2 regions of the Telluria sp. BA11 genome follow, and region 1 is predicted to be linked to the other one. Evidence: predicted binding sites of a transcription regulator. Region 1 holds the regulator's gene; the other holds the start of a gene.

What was found. Region 1 encodes sigma-54, which starts transcription at its own class of promoters, with help from an activator protein. Its sites were predicted from a motif close to TGGCANGNAANCTGCTTT; they were not measured.
Region 2: a site for sigma-54 is predicted at 1,822-1,839, ahead of AC1MGT_RS14105 (transglutaminase family protein). Genes of this name have one in related genera too.

Annotation. Positions count from the first base shown of each region.
Region 1 covers NZ_CM155275.1:3,024,322-3,028,272, forward strand. The annotation lists gene lptC (LPS export ABC transporter periplasmic protein LptC) at 1-243, shown strand, start outside; gene lptA (lipopolysaccharide transport periplasmic protein LptA) at 289-837, shown strand; gene lptB (LPS export ABC transporter ATP-binding protein) at 834-1,589, shown strand; gene AC1MGT_RS13310 (RNA polymerase factor sigma-54) at 1,604-3,088, shown strand; gene hpf (ribosome hibernation-promoting factor, HPF/YfiA family) at 3,163-3,519, shown strand; gene AC1MGT_RS13320 (enoyl-CoA hydratase/isomerase family protein) at 3,618-3,951, shown strand, end outside.
Region 2 covers NZ_CM155275.1:3,211,049-3,214,999, reverse strand. The annotation lists gene AC1MGT_RS14115 (alpha-E domain-containing protein) at 1-333, opposite strand, end outside; gene AC1MGT_RS14110 (circularly permuted type 2 ATP-grasp protein) at 335-1,747, opposite strand; gene AC1MGT_RS14105 (transglutaminase family protein) at 1,938-3,951, shown strand, end outside.

The DNA of each region.
Region 1 (3,951 bases):
GTCGAACTGTTCGGCGACGTCGATCTGCAGCGCCCGAAGACGCCCGCCAGCGAAGCACTGCGCGTGCGCACGCAGGCCATGACCGTGTTGCCCGACGAAGAAATCGTCAAGACCGACCAGCCGATCGACATGGAGCTTGGCGCGTCCAGCCTCAAGGCCACCGGCATGATGGCCAACAACGCGACCATGCAGATGCAATTGTCCGGCCGCGGCCGTATCGTCTATCCGCCACGCCAGCGCTGAAGGCCATCAGCCATGCGCGCGTGCTAACCCAGGACCAGCACCATCATGAAAAAACTCTTTGCTGCCGCTTTCTTTTCACTCCTTTCCTTGACCGCCATGGCCGAAAAGGCCGACTCGCTCAAGCAGGCGGCGCTCGAATACGATAACGGCGACCTCGATGGCGTCGCGGGCGTACGCACCTTCACCGGCAACGTGATCCTGACCCGCGGCACGCTGCTGGTCAAGGCCGAACGCGCCGTCGTCAGGGAGACACCCGAAGGCTATATGAGCGTGACGCTCACCGCTGCCAACGGCAAGCCCGCCACGTTCCGTCAGAAGCGTGACGGCGGCCCGAACCTGTGGGTCGAAGGCCAGGCCGAACGCATCGAATACGATGAGCGTTCGGAGCTGGTGCGCCTGTACTCGAACGCCGTCGTCAAGGAACTCGAAAACGACCGGATGACCAACCAGATGACCGGTCCGTTCATCTCGTACGACAACCGCAAGGAAGTCGTCGCCGTGCGCAATGACGTCAGCGGCGAGAGCAAGGTTGGCGGCGGGCGCGGCACGCTGATCCTGGCGCCCAAGCGTGCGCCGGCCGGAGGCACGCAATGACGGAACTGAACGATCGCAGCACGCTGGTCGTCAAGGGCCTGCAGAAAAGCTATGGCAAGCGCCTGGTCGTGCGCGATGTGTCGCTCGATGTCGAATGCGGCGAAGTGGTGGGTTTGCTGGGCCCGAACGGCGCCGGCAAGACCACCTCGTTCTACATGATCGTCGGCCTGGTGCCGTCGGACGCCGGCTCGATCAGCATCAACGGCACCGACATCACCAGCCTGCCGATCCACCGCCGCGCAGTGCTCGGCCTGTCGTACCTGCCGCAGGAAGCGTCGGTGTTTCGCAAGCTGACGGTGGAAGAAAACATCCGCGCCGTGCTCGAACTGCAGAAGGTCAACGGCAAATCGCTCACCAAAACCGAGATCAGCGACCGCCTCGATACCTTGCTGGCCGACCTGCAGATCGAGAAGCTGCGCGAGAACCCGGCGCTGTCGTTGTCGGGCGGTGAGCGGCGCCGCGTGGAGATCGCGCGCGCACTGGCCACCAACCCGCGCTTCGTGCTGCTCGATGAACCGTTTGCCGGCGTCGATCCGATCGCCGTGATCGAGATCCAGCGCATCGTGCGCTTCCTCAAGGAGCGCAAGATCGGCGTCCTGATCACCGACCACAATGTCCGCGAGACGCTCGGCATCTGCGACCGCGCCTACATCATCAATCAGGGCGCGGTGCTTGCATCCGGCCGCCCCGACGATATCATCGCCGACGAATCGGTACGGCGCGTGTACCTCGGTGAACATTTCCGCATGTAAGCCATACTCAATTGATGAAACAGTCCCTTCAGCTCCGCACTTCGCAGCACCTGGCGCTCACGCCACAGCTGCAGCAATCCATCCGGTTGCTGCAGCTGTCGACGCTCGAACTGCATCAGGAGATCGAGCAGATATTGGGCGATAACCCGCTGCTCGAAAGGCTCGATGACCCGCTCGATCATTCGGTGCGCTTGCTGGCCGATGGGGCCATCAACAATGCGCCGGCACCGGGCGAGGCGCCGCCGGCGCCAGGCCAGCAGGCCGAGGGTGAAGGCAGCGCGCCGGCCGAGGGCGAGGGCGCTGAAGGCGGCGCGGTCGATGGCGAGCGGCCCGACAACGACTGGAGCGAAGGCAGTGGCGCGTCGTCCGGCAGCGCCAGCAGCGACGACGAAGACGGCCGCCCGCAGCTGGAGGCATGCGCCATCACGCTGCGCGAACACCTGATGGAACAGGTGCGCGAAACGCTGCTGTCAACGCGCGACCGCGCGCTGGCCGAACTGGTGATCGACGCGCTCGACGACAACGGCTACCTGGAAGAACCGCTCGACGACATCCACGCACGCCTGCCCGAAGAACTCGAGGTCGACCTCGACGAACTGCGCTGCGCGCTGGCGATGGTGCAGAGCATGGACCCGGTGGGCGTTGGCGCGCGCAGTGCGGCCGAATGCCTGGCGCTGCAGATCCGGCGCATGCCGGGCGTGCCGATGGTCACGCGCCGCATGGCCCTGAAGATCGTCGAAGGCTACCTGACCTGGTTCGCGCAGCGCGAATACAGCAAGCTGAAAAAAGCGCTCGATTGCGACGACGAAGACCTGCGCGAAGTGCAGGCCGTGGTCCGCCAGTGCAATCCGCATCCGGGCGCCGCGTTTGCGTCGAACGTGTCAGATTACGTGGTGCCGGACGTGATCGTGCGGCGCGCCAAGAACGGCTGGGCAGTCACGCTGAACCAGGACGTGATGCCGCGCCTGCGCGTCAACAGCCTGTACGCGACCATGCTCAAGCAGGGCCGCAGCGAGAGCCAGATGGGCGCGCAGATGCAAGAGGCGAAGTGGCTCATCAAGAATATGCGCCAGCGTTTCGACACGATCCTGCGTGTGGCCGAGGCGATTGTCGAGCGCCAGCGCAACTTTTTCAGCCATGGCGCGGTTGCCATGCGGCCCCTTGTTTTGCGTGAGATAGCTGATACACTAGGTCTGCACGAGAGCACGATCTCTCGTGTCACAACCCAGAAATACATGCTGACCCCGCACGGCATGTTCGAGTTGAAGTATTTCTTCGGTAGCCACGTTGCCACCGAAGCGGGCGGCGAAGCATCCTCAACGGCAATCCGTGCGCTCATCGCACAATTGACAGGAGCAGAAGACCCTAAGAATCCATTATCCGACAGCAAGATCGCGGAAATGCTCGGGGAACAAGGCATGGTCATTGCTCGCAGGACGGTCGCAAAATACCGTGAAGCGCTCAAGATCCCCCCCGTCAGTCTCCGCAAAGCCTTGTAACAACGCCGCTCATACAGTCTGTGCCTTCAGCTCCTGTGTGGTGCAAGCGACGTGACATCTTCAAAGGAGTGTGTATGAACCTCACCATCAGTGGTCACCATCTCGAAGTAACCCCTGCCATCCGTGAATACGTTCAGAATAAGCTGGAACGCATTATTCGCCATTTCGATCAAGTCATAGATACCCACGTCTTCCTGGCCGTCGATAACCTCACTGAAAAAGAAAAAAGGCAAAAAGCTGAAATCAATGTCCAGGTGTCGGGCAAGACCCTGCACGTGGCGAGCGTCGCGCAAGACCTGTATGCCGCGATCGACATGTTGATGGATAAACTGGATCGACAAATCCTGAAGCACAAGCAGATGCTCAAAGACCATAACCGCACAGCGATCAAACGCCTGGACGTCGACGAAGCAGACGTCGCTGCCGCCTGATCGAGCGCAGGTCACCACCGCCAGGGGCGTCTTTTCGGGACGCCCTTTTTGCATCCCGTTGCCGGTAAAATACGTGTTTCCTTTCGATGGATCACGCCATGTCCGAACACGTCCTGACCCGCATTGCCAACCGCACCGGCATCATCACCCTCGACCGGCCGAAGGCGCTCAATTCGCTGTCGCTGGACATGGTGCGCGCGCTGACCGCGATCCTTCTTGACTGGCAGTGTGACGCTGCCGTCGATGCCGTGGTGATCGCCAGCAGCAGCGAGAAAGCACTGTGCGCGGGCGGCGATATCCGCTTCTTCCACGAGGTCGGCAATGCCTCGCCACAAGGCGGCAGCGCACTGCTCGAGGATTTCTTCACCGAAGAATACGCGCTGAACCACCTGATCCATTTTTACCCGAAACCGTATATTGCGCTGATGGACG
Region 2 (3,951 bases), 190 kb from region 1:
TTCGGTTTCCCAGACTTCGGTGGTCAGGGTGCCGCGCACGGCGCGGGCATTCTCGCGCGCGGCGCGCAGACAGCTGGCAATCGACGACGGGTTGTCCGGGTCGCGCACCATGAAGTCGATGACGTTTTTTTGCGTCAACGCGTCGTACTTGGCGTCGAATTGTGCTTCGAGTTCTGACACGCTCAGCATCGTGCGCCAGCCCTGCTGCTCGGCCTGGACCGATTGCGGCATCAGCGAATACTGGACGCGCACGTCGAGCATGCGCGCCGTGTTTTCAGCCCGCTCGGTGTAGCGGGCCATCCAGAACAAATGATCTGCGGTGCGGCTCAACATGCTAGTTCTCCAGTATCCAGGTGTCCTTGGTGCCGCCGCCCTGCGACGAATTGACCACCAGGGAACCTTCTTGCAACGCCACGCGGGTCAGCCCGCCCGGTACCATCGACACGGTCTTGCCCGACAACACGAACGGGCGCAGATCGATGTGGCGCGGCGCGATGCCCGATTCGACATAGGTCGGGCACGCCGACAGCGCCAGCGTCGGCTGGGCGATGTAACCGTCCGGATTGGCCAGCACGCGGCGGCGGAAGTCTTCGATCTCGGCCGTCGTCGAGGCGGGCCCGACGAGCATCCCGTAGCCGCCGGCCCCGTGCACTTCCTTGACCACCAGCTGGGGCAAATTCGCCAGCGTGTACTGGAGGTGTTCTGGTTTCCTGCACTGGTAGGTCGGCACGTTGTTCAGGATCGGCTTTTCGCCGAGATAGAACTCGATCATGTCCGGCACGAACGGGTAGATCGACTTGTCGTCGGCCACGCCGGTGCCGATGGCATTGGCCAGGCCAACGCGGCCGGCGCGCACCGCATCGAGCAGGCCCGGCACGCCCAGCGTCGATTCGGGGCGGAACGCGCGCGGATCGAGATAATCGTCGTCAATGCGGCGATAGATGACGTCGACCTGCTTCGGGCCGCGCGTCGTGCGCATGTAGACGGTGTCGTTGCTGACATACAGGTCTTGCCCCTGTACCAGCGCCACGCCCATTTGCTGGGCCAGGAACGCGTGCTCGAAATAAGCCGAGTTGTGCATGCCGGGCGTGAGCACGACCACGGTGGGATCGTCGCCGCCATGCGGCGCCACGGTGCGCAGATTGTCCAGCAGCAGATCGGGATAATGGTCGACCGGCGCCACGCGGTTGCGCGCAAACAGCGCCGGGAACAACCGCATCATCATCTTGCGGTTTTCCAGCATGTACGACACGCCCGACGGCACGCGCAGATTGTCTTCCAGGACGTAGAACTCGCCCTCGCCGGCGCGCACGATGTCGACGCCGGCAATGTGGGCATAGATATCCAGGGGCACATTAACGCCCTGCATGGCCGGTCGGTACTGCGCGTTATTCAGGATCTGTTCGGCCGGAATGACGCCCGCCTTCAGGATGTTCTGGTCGTGGTACACATCGTGCAGGAAGCGGTTCAGCGCGGTCACGCGCTGCACCAGGCCGGCCTGCAGTTTGGCCCACTCGGCGGCGTTGATTACGCGCGGAATGATGTCGAATGGGATCAGCCGTTCCTTGCCAGCGTTGTCGCCGTACACAGCAAACGTGATCCCCACGCGTTGGAAGTTCAGCTCGGCTTCCGCCCGCTTCTGCTCGATCAGATGCGGGGGTTGCTGGCCGAGCCAATCCGCGAATGCCTGATAATGAGGCCGCACAGTTGCCTCATTGGAATACATTTCATCGTAAAAGTTCGACATCATTGCCTCCTGTGCCAGAATACTAACAAGAAACGTGCCAGCCACCCCGTACGACTCACAAGTCAAACGAACGCGGGTATGAATCATGCTTAAATGCTTCTATCTTGCGCCTGCTTAGTTGCGCGCAAACTAATACGACCAAATTCAGAGCGCCGGCATCGATCGCGCCCCAATCGAAAGGCACCACCGCATGGCTATCCGCGTTGCGCTTCATCACAAGACCAGCTACCGTTACGACCGCCTGGTCAATCTGTCACCGCATGAAGTGCGCCTGCGTCCGGCGCCACATGCGCGTACACCGATCCTGTCGTATTCACTGACCGTCCTGCCGAAAGAGCATTTCATCAATTGGCAGCAAGACCCGTACGGCAACTACATTGGCCGTTTCGTGTTCCCCGAACAAACCGACGTGCTCGAGTTCACAGTCGACCTCGTTGCGGACATGACGGTGATTAACCCGTTCGACTTCTTCGTCGAAAAATATGCCGAGACGTTCCCGTTCGCCTACCCGGACCTGCTGCAGTCCGAACTGAGCCCGTACACCAGGTCGCAAGAGCCTGGCCCGCTGCTGACCGAGTGGGTCGCCAGCGCGCGGCGCGAACTGCTGGCCCAGCCGATGGGCACGAACGACTTCCTGGTGGCCATCAACCAGCGCCTGCAGCGCGACATCGCGTACCTGCTGCGGATGGAGCCGGGCGTGCAGGAGCCGGAAGACACATTGCAGAAGCGCTCCGGTTCGTGCCGCGATACCGGCTGGCTGCTGGTGCAGATCCTGCGCGAGATGGGCCTGGCGGCGCGTTTCGTGTCCGGCTACCTGATCCAGCTCACCGCCGACCAGGAAGCGCTCGACGGCCCGAGCGGCACCACCGTCGACTTTACCGACCTGCACGCCTGGACCGAGGTGTATGTGCCGGGCGCCGGCTGGATTGGTCTCGACCCCACCTCGGGCATGCTGGCCAGCGAAGGCCATATCCCGCTGGCCTGCACGGCGATGCCGTCGTCGGCCGCGCCGGTCACGGGCTTTACCGACAAGGCCGAGGTCACGTTCGTCCACGAAATGACGATCACGCGCATCCACGAAGACCCGCGCGTGACCAAGCCGTACACGGAACACGACTGGGACAAGATCAACCGCCTGGGCCAGCAGGTCGATTCTGATCTGGTGAACCAGGACGTGCGTCTGACGCAGGGCGGCGAGCCCACCTTTGTCTCGATCGACGACATGGACGGCGCCGAATGGAACACGCTGGCGCATGGCGACAAGAAGCGCGAGCTGGCGGGCAACCTGATGCACCGCCTGAAGAACCACTTTGCACCGGGCGGCATGATCCATTACGGCCAGGGCAAGTGGTATCCGGGCGAGCCGCTGCCGCGCTGGGCGCTGAACATCTTCTGGCGCGTCGACGGCCAGCCGATGTGGTTCGATCCGTCGCTGTTCTCGGACGAGCACATCGATGATGGCTATGGCAGCGAAGATGCCGGCCGCTTTGCCGCGGAGCTGGTCAAATCGCTCGGCCTGCCGGCCGGCAGCGCCATCCCGGCCTACGAAGACGTGCTGCTGCAAGCCCAGCGCGAGCAGGCGCTGCCGCGCAATCTCGATCCGCTGGACGCCGACCTGAAAGCACCGGAAGAGCGCCGCCGCCTGGCGCGCCTGCTCGAACGGGGCCTGGGCCAGGTGGCCGGCTACGTGCTGCCGCTCAAAGCCCGCGAACACGATCCGTCCGTCATGCTGGGCACCAGCTGGCGCACGTCGCCGTGGCCGCTCAAGCGCGAAAACCTGTACCTGATCGAAGGCGATTCGCCGATCGGCCTGCGCCTGCCGCTGTCCACGCTGCCGTGGGTGCTGCCCGAAGAGCGCGATCCCGATTTCGATGTGGACCCGTTCGCGCCGCGCGGCCCGCTCCCGGTTGGCAAGAAGGACCGGCGCCCGGTCCTGAGCGTGGCGCCCGGCAAATCGACAAACAAGGCAACGCCTGCCGCAGCTGACCCGGAAGCGCGCGAAGTCATCCACACGGCGCTGTGCCTCGAAGTGCGCGCGGGCCGCCTGTACATCTTCATGCCGCCGCAAAAGCGCATCGAGGATTACCTGGCGCTGGTCACGGCGGTCGAGAACACGGCCGCCAAGCTCAAGATGAAGCTGCGCATCGAGGGTTACGCGCCACCGCGCGACCCGCGCATCAAGCTGCTGAGCGTCACGCCCGACC